4 regions of the Isoptericola sp. NPDC056134 genome follow, and region 2 is predicted to be linked to each of the others. Evidence: riboswitches for the same ligand, from Rfam matches in the RefSeq annotation. Region 2 holds a riboswitch; each other region holds the start of a gene.
What was found. A riboswitch is a leader RNA that binds a small molecule or an ion and turns the genes downstream of it on or off. The one in region 2 is predicted to bind S-adenosylmethionine.

Region 1: linked by a shared signal. The riboswitch ahead of ACFCZN_RS02155 (methylenetetrahydrofolate reductase) and the one ahead of ACFCZN_RS06580 (LLM class flavin-dependent oxidoreductase) in region 2 are both predicted to bind S-adenosylmethionine.
Region 3: linked by a shared signal. The riboswitch ahead of ACFCZN_RS10415 (NADPH-dependent FMN reductase) and the one ahead of ACFCZN_RS06580 (LLM class flavin-dependent oxidoreductase) in region 2 are both predicted to bind S-adenosylmethionine.
Region 4: linked by a shared signal. The riboswitch ahead of ACFCZN_RS07845 (aminotransferase class V-fold PLP-dependent enzyme) and the one ahead of ACFCZN_RS06580 (LLM class flavin-dependent oxidoreductase) in region 2 are both predicted to bind S-adenosylmethionine.

What each region holds. Positions count from the first base shown of each region.
Region 1 covers NZ_JBHJVM010000001.1:489,292-494,835, reverse strand. Annotated here, with positions in the region: gene ACFCZN_RS02165 (hypothetical protein) at 138-1,322, shown strand; gene ACFCZN_RS02160 (NADP-dependent oxidoreductase) at 1,382-2,281, shown strand; SAM riboswitch class I at 2,375-2,481, shown strand; gene ACFCZN_RS02155 (methylenetetrahydrofolate reductase) at 2,487-3,521, shown strand; gene metE (5-methyltetrahydropteroyltriglutamate--homocysteine S-methyltransferase) at 3,550-5,544, shown strand, end outside.
Region 2 covers NZ_JBHJVM010000005.1:30,751-36,294, forward strand. Annotated here, with positions in the region: gene ACFCZN_RS06565 (amino acid ABC transporter ATP-binding protein) at 1-159, opposite strand, end outside; gene ACFCZN_RS06570 (amino acid ABC transporter permease) at 156-1,250, opposite strand; gene ACFCZN_RS06575 (DUF1684 domain-containing protein) at 1,247-2,179, opposite strand; gene ACFCZN_RS06580 (LLM class flavin-dependent oxidoreductase) at 2,275-3,546, opposite strand; SAM riboswitch class IV at 3,882-3,995, opposite strand; gene ACFCZN_RS06585 (GTP pyrophosphokinase family protein) at 4,174-4,956, shown strand; gene ACFCZN_RS06590 (MmcQ/YjbR family DNA-binding protein) at 4,964-5,392, shown strand; gene ACFCZN_RS06595 (LacI family DNA-binding transcriptional regulator) at 5,406-5,544, opposite strand, start outside.
Region 3 covers NZ_JBHJVM010000009.1:163-3,993, reverse strand. Annotated here, with positions in the region: partial or broken gene ACFCZN_RS10430 (DNA polymerase IV) at 1-850, opposite strand, end outside; gene ACFCZN_RS10425 (MazG nucleotide pyrophosphohydrolase domain-containing protein) at 924-1,343, opposite strand; gene ACFCZN_RS10420 (DoxX family protein) at 1,492-2,046, shown strand; SAM riboswitch class IV at 2,187-2,321, shown strand; gene ACFCZN_RS10415 (NADPH-dependent FMN reductase) at 2,343-2,945, shown strand; gene ACFCZN_RS10410 (flavin reductase family protein) at 2,975-3,508, shown strand; partial or broken gene ACFCZN_RS10405 (hypothetical protein) at 3,523-3,831, shown strand, end outside.
Region 4 covers NZ_JBHJVM010000006.1:32,776-38,319, forward strand. Annotated here, with positions in the region: gene ACFCZN_RS07830 (class I SAM-dependent methyltransferase) at 1-37, opposite strand, end outside; gene ACFCZN_RS07835 (O-succinylhomoserine sulfhydrylase) at 102-1,367, opposite strand; gene ACFCZN_RS07840 (rhodanese-like domain-containing protein) at 1,364-1,855, opposite strand; SAM riboswitch class IV at 2,158-2,274, shown strand; gene ACFCZN_RS07845 (aminotransferase class V-fold PLP-dependent enzyme) at 2,309-3,751, shown strand; gene ACFCZN_RS07850 (CsbD family protein) at 3,825-3,998, opposite strand; gene ACFCZN_RS07855 (NAD(P)-dependent oxidoreductase) at 4,109-5,005, opposite strand; gene ACFCZN_RS07860 (MerR family transcriptional regulator) at 5,055-5,462, shown strand; gene ACFCZN_RS07865 (amidase) at 5,463-5,544, opposite strand, start outside.

The sequences.
Region 1 (5,544 bases), on a different contig from region 2:
TCGTGGTCGGGAGACGTCGGCGCTGGCGGGGTTTGCTGGGGAAGCATCGAGCACCGCCGGCCGGCCATCGGCTGAACACAGCCCCGCGACGAATGTCGTCATCCAGTACCTGCGAGACACCGAAAGGCATCCTCCTCATGAGCGCGTCGCCAGAAGACCGGGCCTCGGGACCGAGCCGCCCGGACCCGGCCGACAGGTCCCGCCCCGCCTCCGGCTCCGCCGTCCTCGCCGCCGCTCTCCTGACCGACGACCGCGACACCGTCGGTCGCGCACTGCGGGACGGCGTGGCGGTGGTGCCGCACCTCGAGCGGGAGGACGGGACGCCGCAGGTGCGGGTCTTTCACGCACCCGTCGGCTCGGCGAAGCCGTACGACGTGTGTCTCTTCTCCTCCCCCGAGGCTCTCGAGACGTTCCTCGGGGACGACCCGGGACGCGAGTTCAGCCTGCGTCGTCGCGACTCGCTCGCCCCGTTCCTCACGCGCCACGGCGCGGTGCTCGAGCGGGTCGTGGTCGACCCTGCCGGGCCGCACCCGATGGTCCTCGGCGTCGCCGAGACTCTGGCCGCCCTGGACCTCGACCCCGACGACGATCCGACGGGTATGTCCGACGACTCCGGGGCGGGCATCAGCATCGAGGGCCTGCACGCCATGGCCAGCGTGGACGAGCCCGGAGGGTCACGCGGCATCGGCATCGAGCTCAACCTGCCCGACCACTGGGCCCTGATCGACCTGGAGGACGAGGCGCAGCGCGACCTGCAGATCCGCGCGATCGTCAAGCAGCAGGGCGCGGGGCTCGGCGACCGCGGGGCAGGGCTGCGGCGCGACCTGCGGGAGCAGCTCACCGCGGTCGCCGCGAAGGCCGCGGCCGCGGGCGGGCAGGTGATGGCCTACCTGGTGCTGCCCGGAAAGGACGCCGCCCTCGCGCTCAACCTCACGCTGTACTGGCACGACCTCGGCCCCGAGGCCGGCGAGGTCACGCACCTGCAACGCATCCACGACCGCATCCACCCCCGGCTCGGACCCGACGACGAGCTCACCGTCACCGACACCCTCTCGGGGCCGTTCCTGCGCCACGTCCGCGTCGGCCGGGGTGCGGCCGAGCTCGGCGGCCAGGACGTCTCCCTGCTCCTGGTCGACTACTGGGCGCCGGCTCCCGGCGCACGGTCCGTCGCCCGACTCGCGTTCTCCACCCCGCACGTCGAGATCCGCGACGCGATCCTCGGCCTCACCGACAAGGTCCTCTTCGCCACCGAATGGCTCATGAGCGCGCCCGGCGACGTCACGGGCCCGACCGACGCCGACGCCGCACCGGTGCTCGCCTGATCTCGGCCCGGGGCACGAGGACCTCGGTACCGTGTTCCGCTACTGCCTGAGGAGGAGACGTGCGCGCGATCGTGTTCGAGACCCACGGCGGCCCCGAGGCGCTGCACCTCGCCGACGTCCCCGACCCGCAGGCCGGGCCCGGCCAGGTGCGCGTGCGTGTCGAGGCGGCCGCCGTCAACGGCTGGGACGTGAAGTCGCGTGCCGGGGCGACCGGCGGCCCGGCGCCGACGTCGGCCGTCGTGCCCGGGCTGGAGGTGGCGGGAGTCGTCGACCAGGTCGGGGACGGCGTGGCCGGCGTCGCGCCCGGCGACCGCGTGGTCGGGTTCGCCGTCGGCGGCGGGTACGCGGAGCTCGCCCTCACGTCGGTCTTCGCGCGCGTGCCCGACGGGCTCGCCGCGACCGACGCCGTCACCGTCCCCGTCGCGGCCGAGACCGCGACCCGCGTGCTGCGCCTCCTCGACGTCCGGCCCGGGGAGACCCTGCTCGTGCACGGCGCCTCGGGGTCGGTGGGCGAGCTGGCCGTCCAGCTCGCCGTGCGTCGCGGCGCCCGCGTGATCGGCACGGCGTCGCCGCGGAACCAGGAGCGCGTCGCCGCCCTCGGCGCGACGCCCACCACCTACGGCGCGGGGCTCGTGGAGCGGGTCCGCGCCCTCGCCCCCGACGGCGTGGACGCCGTCCTCGACACCACCGGCGCGGGCGTGCTGCCCGACTCGATCGCCCTGCGCGGCGGCACCGAGCGCATCGTCACCATCGCCGACGACGCCGCGGCGGACCTCGGCGTCGAGGCCAGCTGGCGGTCCGAGCGCGACGCCGGCGAGCTCGCCGAGGCCGTCGACGCCCTGGCCCGCGGCGACCTCGTGACCACCGTCGGCGCGGTGCTGCCGCTGGCCGACGCGCCGAGCGCCCACGCGCTCGTCGAGACGGGCCGCGCGGGCGGCAAGGTCGTGCTGGTGCCCTGACCAGGGCGTTCCCGCCCGATCTGCATCGGCGATCGTCTCACCAGGCGGTCTCATCCTCGCCCGTATCGCGGATGCTGCGTACGATCGCGTGACAAGCCATCCAGAGCGGCCGAGAGTCCTGGCTCGACGACGCCGCAGCAACCCGTTCTCCGACGGAAGCCTCCCGAGGACGAAGGTGCTCACGCCAGGATCGATGGAGTGACGCATGGTCGCAGAGGCATCCCTTTCGCCCACCCCGGCAGCTCAGCCGGCGTTGCCGGCACGCCCGACGGTCTCGTTCGAGCTCATGCCGCCGCGCCGGCCGGACGCCGCCCCCAAGTTCTGGGAGACGGCGCGCCGGCTCGTGGCCGCACGACCGGACTTCGTGTCCGTGACGTACGGCGCCGGCGGCGGTGACCGGGCGACCGCACGCCAGGTCGTGTCCACCCTGCTCGCGGGCACGCCCGTCCTGCCCGTGGCCCACCTGACCTGCGTGGGCGCGCACCGCGAGGACGTCTCCGCCGTCATCGACGACTTCCTCGACGCCGGCACCCGCGCGTTCCTCGCCCTGCGGGGCGACCCGCCGAAGGACCAGCCGGACTGGGAGCCGCCCGCCGACGGCGTCGCGTCCTCGATCGAGCTCGTGCACCTGCTGCGCGAGGTCGAGGCGCGGCGCTGCGCGACCGACCCCGGGGCCGCGCTGCGCGGCGCCGCGCGCCCGATGACGATCGCCGTCGCGACGTTCGTCGACGGCAACGTGCAGGCCGGCACCACCCGGGCCCAGGAGGTCCGGCGCCTCAAGGAGAAGCAGGACGCGGGGGCGAGCTTCGCCATCACGCAGCTGTTCTACGAGGCCGACTCCTACACCGACTTCGTCGCCGAGGCCCGCGCGGCCGGGGTGACGATCCCGATCCTCGCCGGGCAGCTGCCCACGACCGAGCCGCGCCGGCTCCGTCGCGTCGAGGAGCTCACCGGCGTCCGCGCGCCCCGGCACCTGCTGGACGCGCTCGACGCCCTGCCGGACCCGGAGGCCCAGCACGCCTACGGGACCGCGCGTGCCGTGGAGCTCGCCCAGCGCGTGCTCGACGCGGGCGCACCCGGCATCCACGTGTACACGTTCAACAAGTACCGTCCCGCTCTGGACCTGCTCGAGGGTGTCCACCTCGGCGGACCGGCGCCGGCCGACGCCACGTCGGACGGCGCGGACCTGGCCAGAAGGCCGTGGGTACCGAGCATCCCGACCCAGGCTCCCGCCGTCTGACGCGCGGAGCCCGAACTCTGGAGTGCTCATGTCCACCACATCGACACGCCCCACCCCCGCCACGGCATTTCCCGGTGGCACGATCCTCGGCTACCCGCGCATCGGGCGCCGCCGCGAGCTCAAGAAGGCCGTCGAGTCGTTCTGGGCCGGGCGCACCGACGCCGTCGACCTGGAGGTCGCGGCCGGCGCGCTGCGCCGCGAGACGGCCCGCCGCCTCGTCGACCTCGGCCTCAACCCCGACGACGGCTCCGTGCCCGGCGCGTTCTCCTACTACGACCAGGTGCTCGACGTCGTCGCGCTGCTGGGCGCCGTCCCCGAGCGGTTCCGCGACCTGCTCGACGACGAGGACGGCTCGCTCGAGCTCGACGGCTACTTCACCGTGGCCCGCGGCCGCGGCGAGGACGCCCCGCTCGAGATGACCAAGTGGTTCGACACCAACTACCACTACCTCGTGCCGGAGATCAGCGAGACGACGCCGGTCTCGTTCGCCGACCACCGCATCGTGCGCGAGTACGCCGAGGCCAAGGAGGCCGGCGTCACGACGCGCCCGGTGCTCGTGGGCCCGGTGACGTTCCTCGCGCTGTCGAAGGCGGCCGACGAGGCGGGCGAGGGCTTCCACCCGCTCGACCGGCTCGACGACGTCGTCGCCGCGTACGCCGACCTGCTCCGCGCGCTGGCCGCCGTCGGCGTGCCGTGGGTGCAGCTCGACGAACCCGCGCTCGTCACGGACTCCCTCGACGTGCCGGCGGAGCGCCTGCACGCGGCGATCGCCTCGGCGTACCGCACCCTGGCGACCGACCTCGCGACGGCCACCGACGACACCGCCTCCGAGGACTCGGCGGGCGTGCGGCCCGCGATCCTGTTGACGGCGCCGTTCGGCGGGCTCGGCGACGACGGACTCGCCGTGCTCGCGGGCACCGACGTCGACGCGATCGCGATCGACCTGGTCAAGGGCGCCGTGCCCGCCGGCCCGGTCCCGGGTCTCGAGGACAAGACCCTCGTCGCCGGCGTGGTCGACGGGCACAACGTCTGGCGGGCCGACCTGGCCGCCAAGCTCGACGTCGTCGAGTCGCTGCGGGGCCTCGGCGCCGGGGCCCTCGCCGTCGGCACGTCGACGTCGCTGCTGCACGTGCCGCACGACGTCGAGGACGAGGTCTTCGACCAGCAGGCGGCGGGCACCACGCTCGACCCGCGCCTGCGCGACTGGCTCGCGTTCGCCGACCAGAAGGTGGGCGAGGTCGCGACCCTGGCCCGTGCCCTCGCCGACGGGCGGGAGTCCGTCGCGGACGCGCTCGCCGCGTCGTCCGCGGCCGTGGCCTCGCGCGCGACGGCGGAGGGCGTCGTCGTGCCCGCGGTGCGCGACCGGGCCGCGGCGCTCACCGACGCCGACTTCGCCCGTGGCCCGTACACGGAGCGCGCTGCCGCGCAGGCCGCGCGGCTCGACCTGCCCCCGCTGCCCACGACGACGATCGGCTCGTTCCCGCAGACCCCGGAGATCCGCAAGGCCCGCGCCGCGTGGACGAAGGGCGAGCTGTCCGACGCCGACTACTCCGCCGCGATGCGGGAGGAGATCGGGCGCGTCGTGACGCTGCAGGAGGAGCTGGGCCTCGACGTGCTGGTGCACGGCGAGCCCGAGCGCAACGACATGGTGCAGTACTTCGCCGAGCAGCTCGACGGCTTCGCGGTGACGGCGAACGGCTGGGTGCAGTCGTACGGGTCGCGCTGCGTGCGCCCGCCGATCCTCTGGGGCGACGTGCAGCGCCCGGCGCCGATCACGGTCGAGTGGTCCGCGTACACGGCGTCGCTCACCGCGAAGCCGGTCAAGGGCATGCTCACGGGCCCGGTGACGATCCTCGCGTGGTCGTTCGTCCGCGACGACCAGCAGCTCGGCGACACCGCCAACCAGGTGGGCCTGGCCCTGCGCGACGAGATCGCGGACCTCGAGGCGGCGGGCATCGGCATCGTGCAGGTGGACGAGCCCGCCCTGCGCGAGCTTCTGCCGCTGCGCCGGGCCGACCAGCCC
Region 2 (5,544 bases):
GCCCGACGGCCCGAGGACGACGGTGACGGTGCCGGGTTCGAAGGTGAGGTCGACGTCCCGGAGCACCTCGAGGGTGCCGAAGCTCTTGTGCAGGCCGTGCACCTCGACCCGGCCTGCCGCGCCCTCGTGCGCCGTCGTGCGTGTCGTCGTGGCGGTCATGCGGGGCCTCCCGAGGTGCGGGCGGTGCGGGTGAGGACGCCGACCCGGGCGCGGGCCGCGAACGCCGGCGGCACGTGCGGGGGCACCGGACGGCCGGTGAGGCGGGCCACGGTCACGGCGGACGACCAGCGCAGCCGCTGCAGGGGCGTGGGCGGCAGGGTGCGCACGGCGCCCTTCGCGTAGTGCCGCTCGACGTAGTACTGGACGATCGTGATCAGCGTGGTCAGCACCAGGTACCAGATCGCCGCGACGATGAGCAGGGGCACGACCTTGCCGTTGCGGCCGTAGATGACGGACGCGATGTAGAACAGCTCTCCGTACGCCAGGACGTAGACGATCGAGGTGCCCTTGAGCAGGCCGATGACCTCGTTGACGGCCGTCGGCACGATCGAGCGCATGGCCTGCGGCAGCACGATGCGGGTCACCTGGCGCCGGCGCGGGATGCCGAGCGACGCGGCCGCCTCCTGCTGCCCCTGGTCGACGCTGAGGATGCCGGCGCGCACGATCTCGGCGGAGTAGGCGGCCTGCGAGAGCCCCAGGCCCAGGATGGCGGCGCCGAACTTGTCGATGACGCCGAGGGTGTCGAACCAGAGGTACTCCGGGCCGAACGGGACCCCGAGGCTCAGGTGCGGGTAGAGATAGGCGAGGTTGTACCAGAGCAGCAGCTGCAGCAGCAGGGGCACGGAGCGGAAGACCCACGTGTACGCCCACGACACCCCGACGAGCAGCGGCGAGCGCGACAGCCGCATGAGCGCCAGCACGGTGCCCAGCGCGAACCCCACCACCGACGCCGCGGCCGTGAGCCGGATCGTCGCCCAGGCGCCGGACAGGATCGAGGGCCAGGTGAGGTACTGCGCGACGACGTCCCACTCCCACCGGTCGTTGGTGAGCAGCGAACTGACGACCATCGCCAGCAGTACGGCCACGCCGGCCGTCGCGACCCATCGCCCCGGGTGGCGGGCGGGGACGATGCGCAGGTCCGCGTACGGGGTGGCCGCGGCGTCCCGAGCCGGTGCCGCAGGCCCCGGAGCCCGTGCGCCAGGTGTCTGTGCGCTCGGCGTCTGTGCGCCCGGCGTCGTGACGGCGGTCATCGCGGCGCCCTCTCCCCCGCCGTGACGGCGAACGGGACGTGGTTGCCCGGCGGCGGGGCGGGGCACGTGCCGTGGTCGCTGAACGCGTACGGCAGGTTGACGGCGTCGTTGAGGTCGAGGTGTGCGACGCCCGCGTCGCCCGGGGTCAGGGACCCGGGGAGCTCGGGGCGCACCACCCGCCAGGGCGCGACGCCGGGTGCCTCGTCGCTGAAGAGCAGCGTCGGGGCGCCACCCGGGGAGCCGGTCAGCACGAGCGTGACCGTCCGGTCGCCGCGCTTCAGGTCGAGCTCGCCGACCGCCTGCAGCCGGTGCACCAGGCCGGGACGGGCGGCCCCGACCACGAGCCCGCGGGGTACGTCGTACAGGCGGACGGGCGCCTCGACCGCCCACGAGGGGTCGTGGTCGAAGGCGGGCACCCCGGCGAAGTCGAGGCGCGTGCGGGCGTGCGGGTCGCGCAGCCGGATCGCGAGGCGTCCGGTGCGCCGCACCAGCTCGATCGCCACCGCGGCCGTCTCCCCTGCCGGCGGGAGGTCCGGGTCGGCGCCGTCGGCGGGCTCGCGCCCGGAGGGCAGGAACGTGCCCAGGACGACGCTGCCACCCTCGGGGACGTCGCCGTCGTACGCGCCGTCCGCGACCTCCGGCCCTCGGACCCGGGGTCCGTCGGCCTCCCCCGGCCGCAGGTGGGCGCCGGCACCGTCGGCGAGCCAGAGCCCGGGCACGCCGGGCAGCGGCTCGGGTCGCGAGGGCAGCCAGTGGAACCCCGCCAGGCTCAGCCAGCCGTGGGGCGCGGCGAGCTCGCGCTCGCGGTCGGCCCGCCGGCTCGCGCTCCGTGCCGCGGCAGGACCGGCGGCGGAACCGGCGGCCGGCGCGTGCGCAGGGGCGCCTGCGGGGTCCGTGGGACGGACGCGTGGTGTGTCGGTGACGGTCATCGGGGGGCCTCCGGTCACAAGAGGGCGAGCGACGTCGCGGCGGGTGTCGGCGATGCGGGCGGCGGGGGTGACGTGGCGGGCGTCGGGGCGGGCGGTCACGCGCGCACCAGCCGGGAGTCGGCGGTGCGGCCCGCCCGGGCGCGCGGCCGCGCGTGCGCCGGTGCGGGGGCGACGACGGCGCTGCCGGCATCGCCGGCGTCGGCGGCGGGCCCCACGTCCGGCAGCCCGAGGGTCGCGCGGAGGGTACGCGGCGCCGGGGACGCCACCGCCCGCACGCCGTCCCGCGCGAGGCGCGGGAGCACACCGTCGACGAGGGCGTCCAGGTCGGGGCCGAGCGACGAGGGCCGCAGCAGGAACCCGTCGGACGCGCCGGCGTCCCGCCAGTCCACGATCGTCTCGGCGAGGTCGTCGGGGGTGCCGGCCACGACGAGCAGCCCGCCGGAGATCTCCGGGCCCTCGAGGGCTTCGACCAGCTCCAGCCGCGCCTGCGCGCTGGCCCGGTCCTCGGCCAGCACGACATACGCCTCGGTGAGCACGCGCAGCGTGTCGGGGTCGCGGCCCGCGGCCTCGGCAGCGTCGCGCAGCCGGGAGCGCAGCCGGACGGCGCGGGCGGGCGCGGTGGCGGCGACGCGCACGACGTCCGCCGTCCGGGCGGCGAGGTCGAGCGCGGCCTCGCTCCGGGCGGAGACGACGACGGGCGGCCGCCCCTGCCGCGTCCCGGCGCTCCGGGACCCGTCGGCGGCCCGGCCCTCGGCGGGCCGGTGCCGGCGCACGGCGAAGCGGATGCCGTCGTGGTCCACGCGGAAGCGCCCCTCGTCGTCGACGGCGACGGCGCCGGCCGTGTCACCCGCGTTCGGCCCGGCCGACGTCGCGAGCCCGTCCCAGTGCCGCACGACCTGTGCCGCGACGTCGCGGGCCTGCTCCGCCCACGCGTCGTCCTGGGCGACGGTTCCGGTGGGGAGCCCGACCTGCCACCCGGCCCGGCCGGAGCTCGCCTGGTCGACGCGGGCGACGGCCTGGGCGACGTGCGCCGGGTCCACGTGCGCGGTGTCGACGGCGGCGACCAGCCCGGCCCGCGTGGTGTGGGGTGCCACCCGTGCGGCGGCCACGGCCGCGTCGAGCCGCCCGGTCACCTGCCGCCGGCCCGGGTGCAGCAGGAAGCCCTCGTCGAGGGTGACGAGGTCGAGGCCGCCGCCGTCGGCGGTGCGCACGAGCTGGACGAAGCGCTCGGCGTCGAACGACCGCGGCTGCACGATGCCGCGCGCCCGGTGCACGCCGGGGCGGGCGCCGGCCGCCGTGAGGTCGACGCCGACGACGAGGGGGGACGGGGTGCTGGTGGTGGACGTCGAGGGCAGGGAGTAGGGCACGTCGGCTCCGATCAGGGCGCGGCGGACGGGCGCACTCGGGCGCGGGTCGTGGACCTGCGGGTGCGCGCCGCCGTCGGGAGGGCACGGGGAGGAAGGCCCGCCGGGACGGGCGGGCGGGGCCGTCTGCGGCCGGGCCCGGCAGGTGCCGGGCCGTCGAGGAGGGTCGTCCGCCGCGGGCGGCGGACGATCAGGCCGCGATCAGCGGCGTCGACACCACGCCCGGGCGGACGCCGAGGTCACCGGCGAGGCGGACGGCACGTGCCGGGACGACAGGGGGCGCACGGTGGTGGCGTCGCGGTGCATGCTCGTCCTCTCCTGCTCCCCGCCGGGGCGGGGGTCGCGTGTTGCCGTGCCGTCGGCGACGGCCGGCCTGGTCCTCACCCGGGGCACCCGCCCGCGCTGGGGGTTGCCGTCCGACGAGCCGGGGCTTCGCGTCGGAGCTCGTGACCATCCGGGACGTCCGGCCGCACCGCCTGGGGCGCCGCGGTCGTCCGACCCGGTGCGCAGGAACGTAGGTCTCCGGAAGGGGGGTGTCAACGGTTCCTCCCGACCGTCTCGAATACCGAACAGTTCCGACCGTTTTTATCGGATTATCGAGCGTCAGGAAACCCGTCTACCGTGGTGCCCGTGAGCCAGGACGCAGGGCACGGACCCGAGCAGCACACTCCCGCGGTCGCCGAGATCCGGGAGCTGGTCGACCAGCTGCGCCGGCTCGTCCTCACCTACAAGTTCGGGATCGACGAGGTCATGACGAAGATCTCGATCCTGCGCGACGAGTTCCGGCTCATGCAGAACTACAACCCCGTGGAGCACGTGGGCTCGCGGCTCAAGTCGCTCGAGTCGATCGTGGCGAAGTGCCGCCGCAAGGGCATCCCGCTGACGCCCGACGGCGTGCGCCAGCAGATGTTCGACGTCGCGGGGGTCCGCGTCACCTGCAGCTTCGTCTCCGACATCTACAAGGTCCGCGACATGCTGACCAACCAGGCCGACATCACCGTCCTGGAGGAGCGCGACTACATCGCCCACCCCAAGGCGAACGGGTACAAGTCCTTGCACCTCATCGTCCAGGTGCCCGTGTACCTCTCCGACCGGGTCGAGCACGTCGTCGTCGAGATCCAGCTGCGCACCATCGCCATGGACTTCTGGGCGAGCCTCGAGCACAAGATCTACTACAAGTACGCGCGCGACGTGCCCCGGCACCTCACGGACTCGCTCAAGCTCGCCGCCGACGTCGCGTCGTCGCTCGACAGCTCCATGGAACGCATCCACGACGAGGTCAAGGCCATCGCCGGCGAGGCGGAGCCTGTCGAGCAGCGGGACTCGCTGCTCACCCCCGAGGAGATGCTCCGCACCTTCTGGACGGCGGCCAAGGCCGAGGGAGACGTGCTCCGCACGACCCGCGAGAGCTGAGGCGGGCATGGGGCCCTCCGAGCACCAGGACCTCGCCGCCGCCGTCGCGCTCGCCCTCCCCGGTGCCACCCGCACCTGGCCCTTCGGGCCCGACCACGACGTGTTCAAGGTCCAGGGCAAGGTGTTCTGCATGACCACGGAGGTCACGGGCACCCCGCTCGTGACGCTCAAGTGCACGCCCGACGACGGCGAGGCGCTCCGCCAGGAGCTCGAGAGCGTGACCGCCGGCTACCACATGAACAAGCGCCACTGGATCTCGCTGGCCCCAGGGCCGGGGATCACGCCCGACCTCGTGGAGGAGCTGGTCCTCGAGGCGTACGCGCTGGTCGTCGCGGCACTCCCCCGTCGCCTGCGACCGGTCGACCTCGACGACACGGAGCGGTCCCGCACCGGCCTGCGCGACGTGCTCATCGGCCGGCTCCCGCCGGGCGGCTGACCCCGCCGACCCGTCAGGAGGTTCCGGCGGTGCTCGCCCGCACCACGAGCCGCGGCTCGCACGTGACGAGCCGGTGCCGGTGGGCCTCGGGTCCGGTCTCCAGCTCCTCCAGCAGGAGCCGCACCGCCTCCCGGCCGACGGCCTCCCCCGGC
Region 3 (3,831 bases), on a different contig from region 2:
CCCGGCCCTCGGCCTCGGTGTCCGCGTGCGCCTGCGCGGCGAGCTCCCGCAACGCCGCCGTGACCTGGTCGGTCGTCGTGAGGTTGCGCTGGTAGGTGGTCTCCCGGCTGTGCCCGCGGGCCACCCACGGGGTGTCGTCGACGACGGCGGAGCCCTCCCCGCGCCCCAGCTCCCCGTACCAGGCGCCCATCCGCGGCCCGAGCTCACCGACCAGGACGGCGTCGTCCGCGGCGGCGAGCTGCGCGACGGTGTCGATGCCGTGCGCCGCGAGCCGCTTCGACACCCGGGGGCCCACGCCCCACAGGTCGGAGGTCGGACGCTCCCCCATCACCTCGAACCAGTTCTCCGCGGTGAGCCGGTAGACACCCGCCGGCTTGCCGAACCCCGTCGCGATCTTCGCGCGGACCTTGGTGTCGCCGATGCCGACCGAGCAGCGCAGGTCGGTCGCGTCGAGCACCGCCCGCTGCGCGTCGTGCGCGAACGCCTCCGGGGCCTCGCCGTCGTACCCGAGGAACGCCTCGTCCCAGCCGAGGACCTCGACCACCGTGCCCAGCCCGCGCAGCGCCCCCATCACCTGCGCGGAGGCCGCCTCGTACACCGGGTGGTCGACCGGCAGGATCACCGCGTCCGGGACCTTGCGGGCCGCCACGCGCAGCGGCATCCCCGACCGGACGCCGTACGCCCGCGCCTCGTACGACGCGGTGGAGACCACCGCCCGCTCCGTCGGGTCGCCGCGCCCACCGACGATCACCGGCCTGCCCGCGAGCTCCGGGCGCCGCAGCACCTCGACCGCGGCCAGGAACTGGTCGAGGTCGATGTGCAGCACCCAGCGGAAGCGGCGCGCGCCCATGCCCCGAGTCTGCGCCACGGCGCGGGGTCCGCGCCGCGCGGGGACGTCCGCGCGGGGACCGTCGTGCGGAAACCTACGCGGGGCCCGTCGGCGGGGAGACCAGCGCGCCGAGGTCCGGCGGGCTGTATCCCGACCCCTTCAGCACCTTGCCGTCCGCCCGCCGCAGCACGCAGCCGTCGGCGTCCACCTTGCTCATGTTCGAGCGGTGGACCTCGACGAACACCGCCGGAAGGTCGATCCCCAGCGCGTCGGCGGCGCCGTACGTGACGTAGAGGACGTCGGCCAGCTCCTTCGCCACGGCCCGGTGCGCGGCGGCGACGTCGCCGCCCTCGGCCAGCGCCGTCGCGAGGTCCGCGAGCGCCTCGGCCGCCTCCCCGGACTCCTCTGCCAGCAGCGCCCGGCGGTGCTCCGCCAGACCCGGTCGGGCGGTCTCGACCTCGAGGTCGAACGCCGCACGGAACTCGGCGACCCGTCGCATCGGCTCGTGGTCCATGCCGGCACCGTAGGCGGTGCCGGGCGCGTCGTCGAGCGGGTGAGGACCGGGCGAAAACCGGGGGCGCACGCATTCCCGGCCCCGTGGGCCGCTCTCTCCCAGGGCGACCACCCCCGGGTCGCACCTCCCCCTGGAAGAGAGCACCACCATGTCCGTCTCCACCCCGACCCACCGCACGACCGCCGGCACCCGCGCACCGAGCGCCCCCGCCGCCCGTCGGCTCCCGAACGCGCTGGCCGAGCAGGTGGCGCTGCGGCTCGACGTCGCCGTCACCGCCCTCGCCCGGTTCCTCACCCGGTGGTCCGTCCCGGCTCTGCGGGTCGCGCTCGGGCTCGTGTTCCTCGGCTTCGGCGTCCTGAAGTTCTTCCCCGGCGCCAGCCCCGCCGAGGAGATCGCGGGCCGCACCGTCGAGACGCTCACGCTCGGGCTCGTCCCCGCCACGACCGCCGTCGTCCTGGTCGCCGTCATGGAGACCTTCATCGGGCTCACCCTGGTCTCCGGCCGCCTGCTGCGGGTCGGGCTGGTCGTCCTCGCCGTCGCGATGGTCGGCATCCTGTCCCCCGTCGCGCTGTTCGGCGACGAGCTGTTCGGGCACGGCATGACCCTGCTGGGCCAGTACGTGCTCAAGGACGTCGTCCTGGTCGCGGGCGCCGCCGTCGTCGCGGCCGTCGCGCTCGGCGCGCGCCTTCGCCTGGAGGCCTGACGAGACAGGCGCCCTCGCACCACCCCGGAGCCTCCGGCCGTCCCCCCGGCCGGAGGCTCCGGTGCGTCCACGTGTCCGGATGGTGAGAAGTCTCCGGACGGCCCTGGCGTTCGTCCGACCGGCTGCTATACCTCCGCGCAGGTCACGAGCCCCAGCGCGAAGCCCCGGCTGGCTGGGCAGCAACCCCCATGTCACGGCGGGGTGCTCCGGGAGATGACCTGGCCGCCGGCCGGCCCGTCCCCGCGGGTCGAGACGCCGTGCGGCAAGCGTGATCGACGGACTGCGAGGGACGACCCATGACCGAGAACACCCGCCCCGCCACCCCCTCCGTGGTGGTGGTCTCCGGCAACCCGCGCGCGGGCTCGCGCACCGTGACCGCGGCGGAGGCCGCCGCCAGCCGCGTCGCCGAGCTGCTCGGCACCGCGGACGTGGCGACGATCGAGCTCGCGGCGTTCGCGGGCGAGATCCTCACGGCCGCGCACCCGGCCGCCGACGCGGCGAAGGAGCGCCTGGCGCGCGCCACGGTCGCCGTCGTCGCGACCCCCGTCTACAAGGCCTCCTACACGGGCCTCCTCAAGGCGTTCCTCGACCTCTACGGGCCCGACGGCCTGGCGGGCGTCGTCGTCGTGCCGCTCGTCGTGTCCGGCAACCCGGCGCACGCCCTCGCCGGCGAGGCACACCTCCGACCCGTGCTCGTGGAGCTGGGCGCGGTCGTGCCCACCCGCACGCTGACCCTCACCGAGGCCCAGCTGCCGGAGCTCGGCGAGGCGCTGGACCCCTGGTTCGCCCGCTGGGCGACGCCGTTGCGCCGGGCCGCCGGCGTCCCCGTCCCGTCGGCCACGACCACCACCCCCTCGACCACCCCCTCGACCGCCGAGCTGACGGGAGCCGCCCTGTGACCACGGAACACGCCCACCAGCGCACCGACCTGTCCGCCCTGTCCGAGATCGAGGAGCTCCTGGCCCAGCAGGACGAGCCCCAGCTGTCCCCGGACGAGTTCAAGACGGTGTTCCGCCAGCACCCGGCCGGCGTGGCCGTCGTCGCGCTCGAGCACGCGGGCCGCCCCGTCGGGTTCACCGCCACGTCCGTGATCTCCGTGTCCGCCGCGCCGCCCCTGCTCGCGTTCTCGCTGGCGTCCACGTCGTCGTCCTGGCCCGCCGTCTCGGCGGCCAGCACGCTCGCGATCAGCTTCCTCGCCGACCATCAGGACGACCTCTCCGCCCGCTTCGCCACCAGCGGCATCGACCGCTTCGCGGGGGGCGGCTGGACGGCGCTGCCCTCGGGCGAGCCCGTCATCGACGGAGCCGTCTCCTGGGTGCGCGCCCGCGTGCTGCAGCGCACCCCGGTCGGCGACAGCTACCTGGTCTCGCTGCGCGCGCTGCAGTCCGGGTCGGACGGGACCTCGCCCCTGGTCTACCTCGACCGCACCTACCACCGGCTCGGCGACGAGTCCGCGATCTGACGGGACAGCGACACATGACCGACCTCACCACCCCCTTCGTCGTCGGGCTCGACGTCGACGGCGCGGGCGCCCACCCTGCGGCAGCCGCCGCGACAGGCCTCACGCCGGCCGAGCTCGTCGGGGCACCTCGCCTCGCCCGCGGCGTGCGGCGTGCCGAGAACGCCGGCGTCACCTTCGCGACGTTCGCCGACGCGCTGCTGCCCGCGGTCGCCGGGTCGCCCGGCTCCGCGCGGCTCGACGCCGTCACGCGCGCGGCGTTCGTGGCCCGCACCACCACCGCGATCGGCCTGGTGCCCCAGGTCCCGGCCACCTACCCGGAACCG
Region 4 (5,544 bases), on a different contig from region 2:
CGCCGAACAGGAAGTCGACGTCGTGCCGTGTCCCCACAGGTCCTCCTCGTCGGACGTGCCGGGCCCGAGCCCGGCAGGGGCCTCCGACACGTCGCGGGAGCTCAGGCGCGCAGCGCCTGCTCGACGTCCTCCACGATGTCCCGCGGGTCCTCGAGGCCGATCGACAGCCGCACGGTGGTCTCGGCGATGCCGACCTTGGCGCGGCCCTCCGGGCCGAGCTTGCGGTGCGTCGTCGTGGCGGGGTGCGTGATGATCGACTTCGCGTCGCCGAGGTTGTTGGAGATGTCGACGACCTGCAGGGCGTCGAGGAACGCGAACGTCCGCTTCTTCGCCTCCGCCGGCTCGGTGCCCCCGGGCACCGCGAGGTCGAACGTCACGACCGTGCCGCCGCCCGACTGCTGCGCCTTGGCGAGCTCGTGCTGCGGGTGCGAGGGCAGGAACGGGTAGCGCACCCCGGTCACGCCGTCGAGCGCCTCGAGCGCGGTCGCGACCTCCAGGGCCGCCGCGTTCTGGGCGCGCACGCGCACGTCGAGCGTCTCCAGGCCCTTGAGCAGCACCCACGCGTTGAACGGGCTCAGCGACGGGCCCGTGTTGCGCACGAACGTCTGCACCGGCCCGGCGAGGAACTCCTCCGAGCCGAGGATCGCGCCGCCGAGCACGCGACCCTGCCCGTCGATGTGCTTGGTGGCCGAGTACACGACGACGTCGGCGCCGAGCTCGAGCGGCTTCTGCAGCACGGGCGTCGCGAACACGTTGTCCACGACGACGACCGCACCGGCGGCGTGCGCGAGCTCCGCCACCCGCCGCACGTCCACGAGGTCCTGCATGGGGTTGGACGGCGACTCGAAGAACACGACGTCGGCCGGCGTGGCCAGGGCCTCCTCCCACTGCGAGGTGACGTGCCCGTCGACCAGGTCGACGTCCACCCCCCACTTGGCGAGGATCTCGTCGTAGATGACGTTGGTGGACCCGAACAGGGCCCGCGCCGACACGATGCGCGAACCGCTGGAGACCAGCGCGGCGAGGGTGTTGAACACCGCCGACATGCCCGACGCCGTGGCGTAGCAGGCCTCGGCGCCCTCGATGAGGCGCAGCCGCTCCTCGAACGTGTGCACCGTGGGGTTGCCGTACCGCGAGTACAGGAACTGGGACCGCTCGCCGGCGAACGCCGCCTCGGCGTCCGCGGCCGAGCCGTAGGTGTACCCCTGGGTGAGGAACAGGCCCTCGGACATCTCCTGGAAGTCCGAGCGGCGGTGCCCGCCCCGCACGGCGAGGGTCGCGGGCCGGACCGAGGCGGGCAGCGGGCGCGAGCCGCCGAAGGTCGTGGGGTCGGCGCCGGGGCCGGTGGGGACCTGCGCGTCGCTCATCGGGCCTGCTCCGAGGCCTGCTGCCGGGCTGCCTGCGTCGCGGCGTCGTCGTACGCGCCCCAGGGCAGGCCGCGCACCTTCCAGCCCTCGCGGTCGCGGACGCCGTCGAAGCCGGGGCCGCCCTCGAAGCCCTCGAGCACGTTGTACGCCGGGCCCAGGCCGGACGCCGTCGCGAGGCGCGCCGCGCCGATCGAGCGCTGACCGGAGCGGCACAGGAAGACGATCGGGCTGTCGGCGGTCACGCCCGCGGCGGCCAGCTCGGCGAGGAAGCCGGCGTTGGGGCGACCGCCCGCCTGCACCCACTCGACGAAGAGGGGGGCCTTGCCGGCAGTGGCGGTGTCCGGCACGCCGATCGCGCGCCACTCGCCCTCGGTGCGCACGTCCACGAGGACGGCGTCGGGGTCGCCGGCGAGCAGGTCCCACGCCTGCTGCGGGGTGAGGTCGCCGGCGTAGCCCTCGGCGGGGCGGGGATCGATCTGGGTGCTCATCGCAGTCCTCCCATCGGTCGTGGCGGTAGCACCCTCGTCCGGTACGGCCGCCGTCGCCGACGACCGGCCCGCGGGTTGCTGCGGCGTCGACGTGCCACGTCACTCGGCCGCTCGGGATGGTCGTGGCGATCGTACGCCCGCCGTCCGCGTGCTGGTCACCCCGTCTCGCGACGCGAACGCCGCGCGTCCCCCGGGTCGCGCGCCGGCGACGCCGAACCCGAGGTGGCCACCCTCGACCGCATCGTGAGAAGGACGCCGGATCCGCTTGACCGCGAGGTGCCGCGCACGCACGATGGGCGGCAGGTCAAGAGCGCCAGCGCGAAGCCCCGGCTCGCTGGCCGGCAACCCTCCTCTCGCGGCGGGGTGCCCCGGGTGACGACCTGGCCCCGCGCCGTCCGGCGTGCGGGCAAGCGCGGGGAGCCACCTCCCCGGCACGACCGAGGAGGACCACGCATGACCACGCTCACCACTGCGCCTGCGGTGCCCGCCGCGCGCGCCGCCGCCGTGCACGACGTCGCCCCCGTGCTGCCCGTCGTCGGCGGCGACACGCTCGTGCCGCTCGTCGACGGCCGCCAGGTGCCGTACGCCAACCTCGACGTCGCGGCGTCGGCGCCGGCCCTGCAGTCCGTGGCGGACCGGGTCGCGCGCGTGCTGCCGCTGTACGCCAGCGTGCACCGCGGCGCCGGCTACCTGTCCCAGGTCTCGACCGCCCTGTACGAGACGGCGCGCCGCACGATCGGCGCGTTCGTCGGCGCCCGCGAGGACGACCTCACGATCGTCACCCGCAACACCACGGACTCGCTCAACCTGCTCGCGGGCTGCGTGCCCGCCGACCCGGCCACCGGCGAGCCGGGCCGCGTCCTCGTGCTCGACATCGAGCACCACGCCAACCTGCTGCCCTGGCAGCGCGTCACCGACGCGACCGTCGTCACCGGCGGGCCGTCCGTGTCCGCCACCCTCGCGGAGATCGAGGAGGAGCTGAGCTCCGCCGCCGCGGCGGGCCGCCCCTACGCCCTGCTGGCGCTCACCGGCGCGTCGAACGTGACCGGCGAGGCGCTGCCCGTGGCCGACGTCGTCGCCGCGGCGCACGGCGCGGGCGCGCGCGTCGTGCTCGACGGCGCCCAGCTGGTGCCGCACCGCCGCTTCTCGCTCGCGGAGACGGGCGTCGACTACGTCGCCTTCTCGGGCCACAAGACGTACGCGCCCTTCGGGGCGGGCGCCCTGGTCGGACGCCGCGACTGGCTCGACGCCGGCACCCCGTACCTCGCCGGCGGCGGCGCCGTGCGCCGGGTCCGCACCACCACCACCGAGTGGCACGAGGGCCCCGCCCGGCACGAGGCCGGCTCGCCCAACGTCGTGGGCGCGGTGGCGCTCGCGGCCGCGTGCGACGAGCTCGCCGCGCTCGACCCGTGGGTCGCCGGCGAGCACGAGGACGCCCTGCGGCGCCGCCTCGTGGACGGGCTGGGCGAGGTCGAGCGCGTCGAGGTCGTGCACGTGTGGGACGACGCCGTCGACCCGGTGGGGGTCGTGACGTTCACGGTCTCCGGGTACGACCCGGGCCTCGTCGCCGCGTACCTGTCCGCCGAGCACGGCATCGGGGTGCGCGACGGCCGGTTCTGCGCCCACCCGCTGCTCGGCCGCCTCGGGTTCGATGCCGGGGCCGTCCGCGCGTCGGTGGGCCTCGGCACGGCGGGCGAGGAGGTCGAGCGGCTCGTCGCCGCCGTCCGCTCGCTCGTGACCGAGGGGCCGCAGGCGCGGTACGACGTCGTGGACGGGCTGTGGGTCGTCGTCGACGACCCTCGCCCCGTGCCCGAGGGCTCCGGCCTCGAGGGGCTGCTCGCCACCGCCGCGCTGGGCGCCGACGAGGCCTTCGGCTGCCTGCCCGACGACCTCTGAGCCGTCGGTCCCGCCCCGGGCGGACATGACGACGGGGCGCCACCGTGCGGTGGCGCCCCGTCGTGTCAGCGGGTCAGCCCTTGAACGCGTCCTTGACGTCGTCGCCCGCCTGCTTGAGGTTCGCGCTGGCCTGCTGGGCCTTGCCCTCGGCCTCTTTGCTCTCGTCGTCGGTGAGCTTGCCCGTGGCCTCCTTGGCCTTGCCTTCGGCCTCTTCCGCCAGGTGCTTGGCCTTGTCTCCCAGTCCCATCGGGGCTCCTTCCGTCAGACGAACGACCTCGAAGACCGACCGTAGGCGCGTGCCCGCCGGCTCGCACGCCGACGTCTCAGGCCGTGGTCCTCCGGCCGGCGACCGGCAGGTCAGGGCGTCGGGCGGCCGAACTCCTCGATCAGCACCGGGTACTGCTCGTGACCGTGGCCCGCGGCGACGCCACGGTCGGCCACGGCCTTGAGCAGTCTCGGCAGCTCGGTGCTCACGCCCAGCGCCTCGCTCTCCTCGACGAGGTGCGCCATCGCACGCGCGTCCGTCTCGAGGGCCGAGGCCTCGGCCGGGAACCGGCCGCGGTCGACCTGCTCCGCGTAACCGGGCAGCCACGCGGCCACGCCCTCCGCGATCTGCCGGGCGAACGGCGCGAAGGCGGCGGCGTCCACCCCGGCCGTCCGGAGCATGGCGGTGCCGTGCAGCCACGCGTCGAGGACGCTCCACATCATCGTGAGGCCGGCCGCGTCGTAGAGGGACGCCAGCCCGGGGTCCTCGCCGAGGTGGGTGACGGTGCCGAGCGCCGCGAGCGTGGCCGCGTGCGCGTCGAAGTCGGTCCGGGGCCCGCTGTGCAGGACGACCGCGTCCGCCGTCCCGATCGCGGAGGGCACGGCCATGATCGCGCCGTCGAGGTATCGCGCGCCGCGTCGGGCGGTCCACCGGGCGGTCTCCCTGGCCTGCGAGGAGCTGCCGGACGTGAGGTTGACCAGCGTGGCGCCGGCGACGTCGACACCGTCCTGGCCGATCAGCTCGCGCACGGCGTCGTCGTCGGTGAGGCAGACGACCGTCAGGCCGTCGGGGCGGAGCGCCGCGGCCGCCGAGGGCGCCAGGTGCGCGCCGTCCGCCACCAGCGCGTCGGCCTTGGCGGGGGTGCGGTTCCACACGGTGGTGGGGTGCCCGGCCCTGAGGAACGCGCCGGCGAGCGCGCGGCCCATGAGGCCGAGACCGACGACGGAGACGGGGGCGGGGGACGACGGCTTGTGGGTTCTGGTGACCATGGCAGCATCGTCGACGTTCATACCGGTGTGAAGGTCAAGGGGGAGCGGGATGCGGATCGGGGAGCTGAGCCGCCGCACGGGCGTGCGGACGCACCAGCTGCGCTACTACGAGGCCCAGGGCCTGCTGGACGTCGCCCGGCGCTCGAACGGCTACCGCGAGTTCGACGAGGGGGCCGTGCTGCGGGTGCGGCAGATCCGGCACCTGCTCGACGCGGGCCTGTCGTCCGAGGACATCGCCTCCGTGCTGCCGTGCGCGGTCGGCGAGGAGCCGCAGCTGCCCGGCTGTGTCGAGCTCCTGACCGCGATGCGCTCCCGCCTGCGGCGCCTGGAGGACCAGATGGCGAGGCTCGCCCGCTCGCGCTCGGCCCTGGCCGGGTACATCGCGGCGGCGGAGCGGGTGGGCGGCGAGAGCTACCCGCCCCTCGACGGCGCGACGGCGGAGCGGGTTCCCGCCTGATCACCAGGCCGGCGGGTGCCGGTCCGCCCAGAGCAGCCGGTCCTCGAGCTGTGCGGCGAGGGCGAGGAGCGTCGTCTCCCCG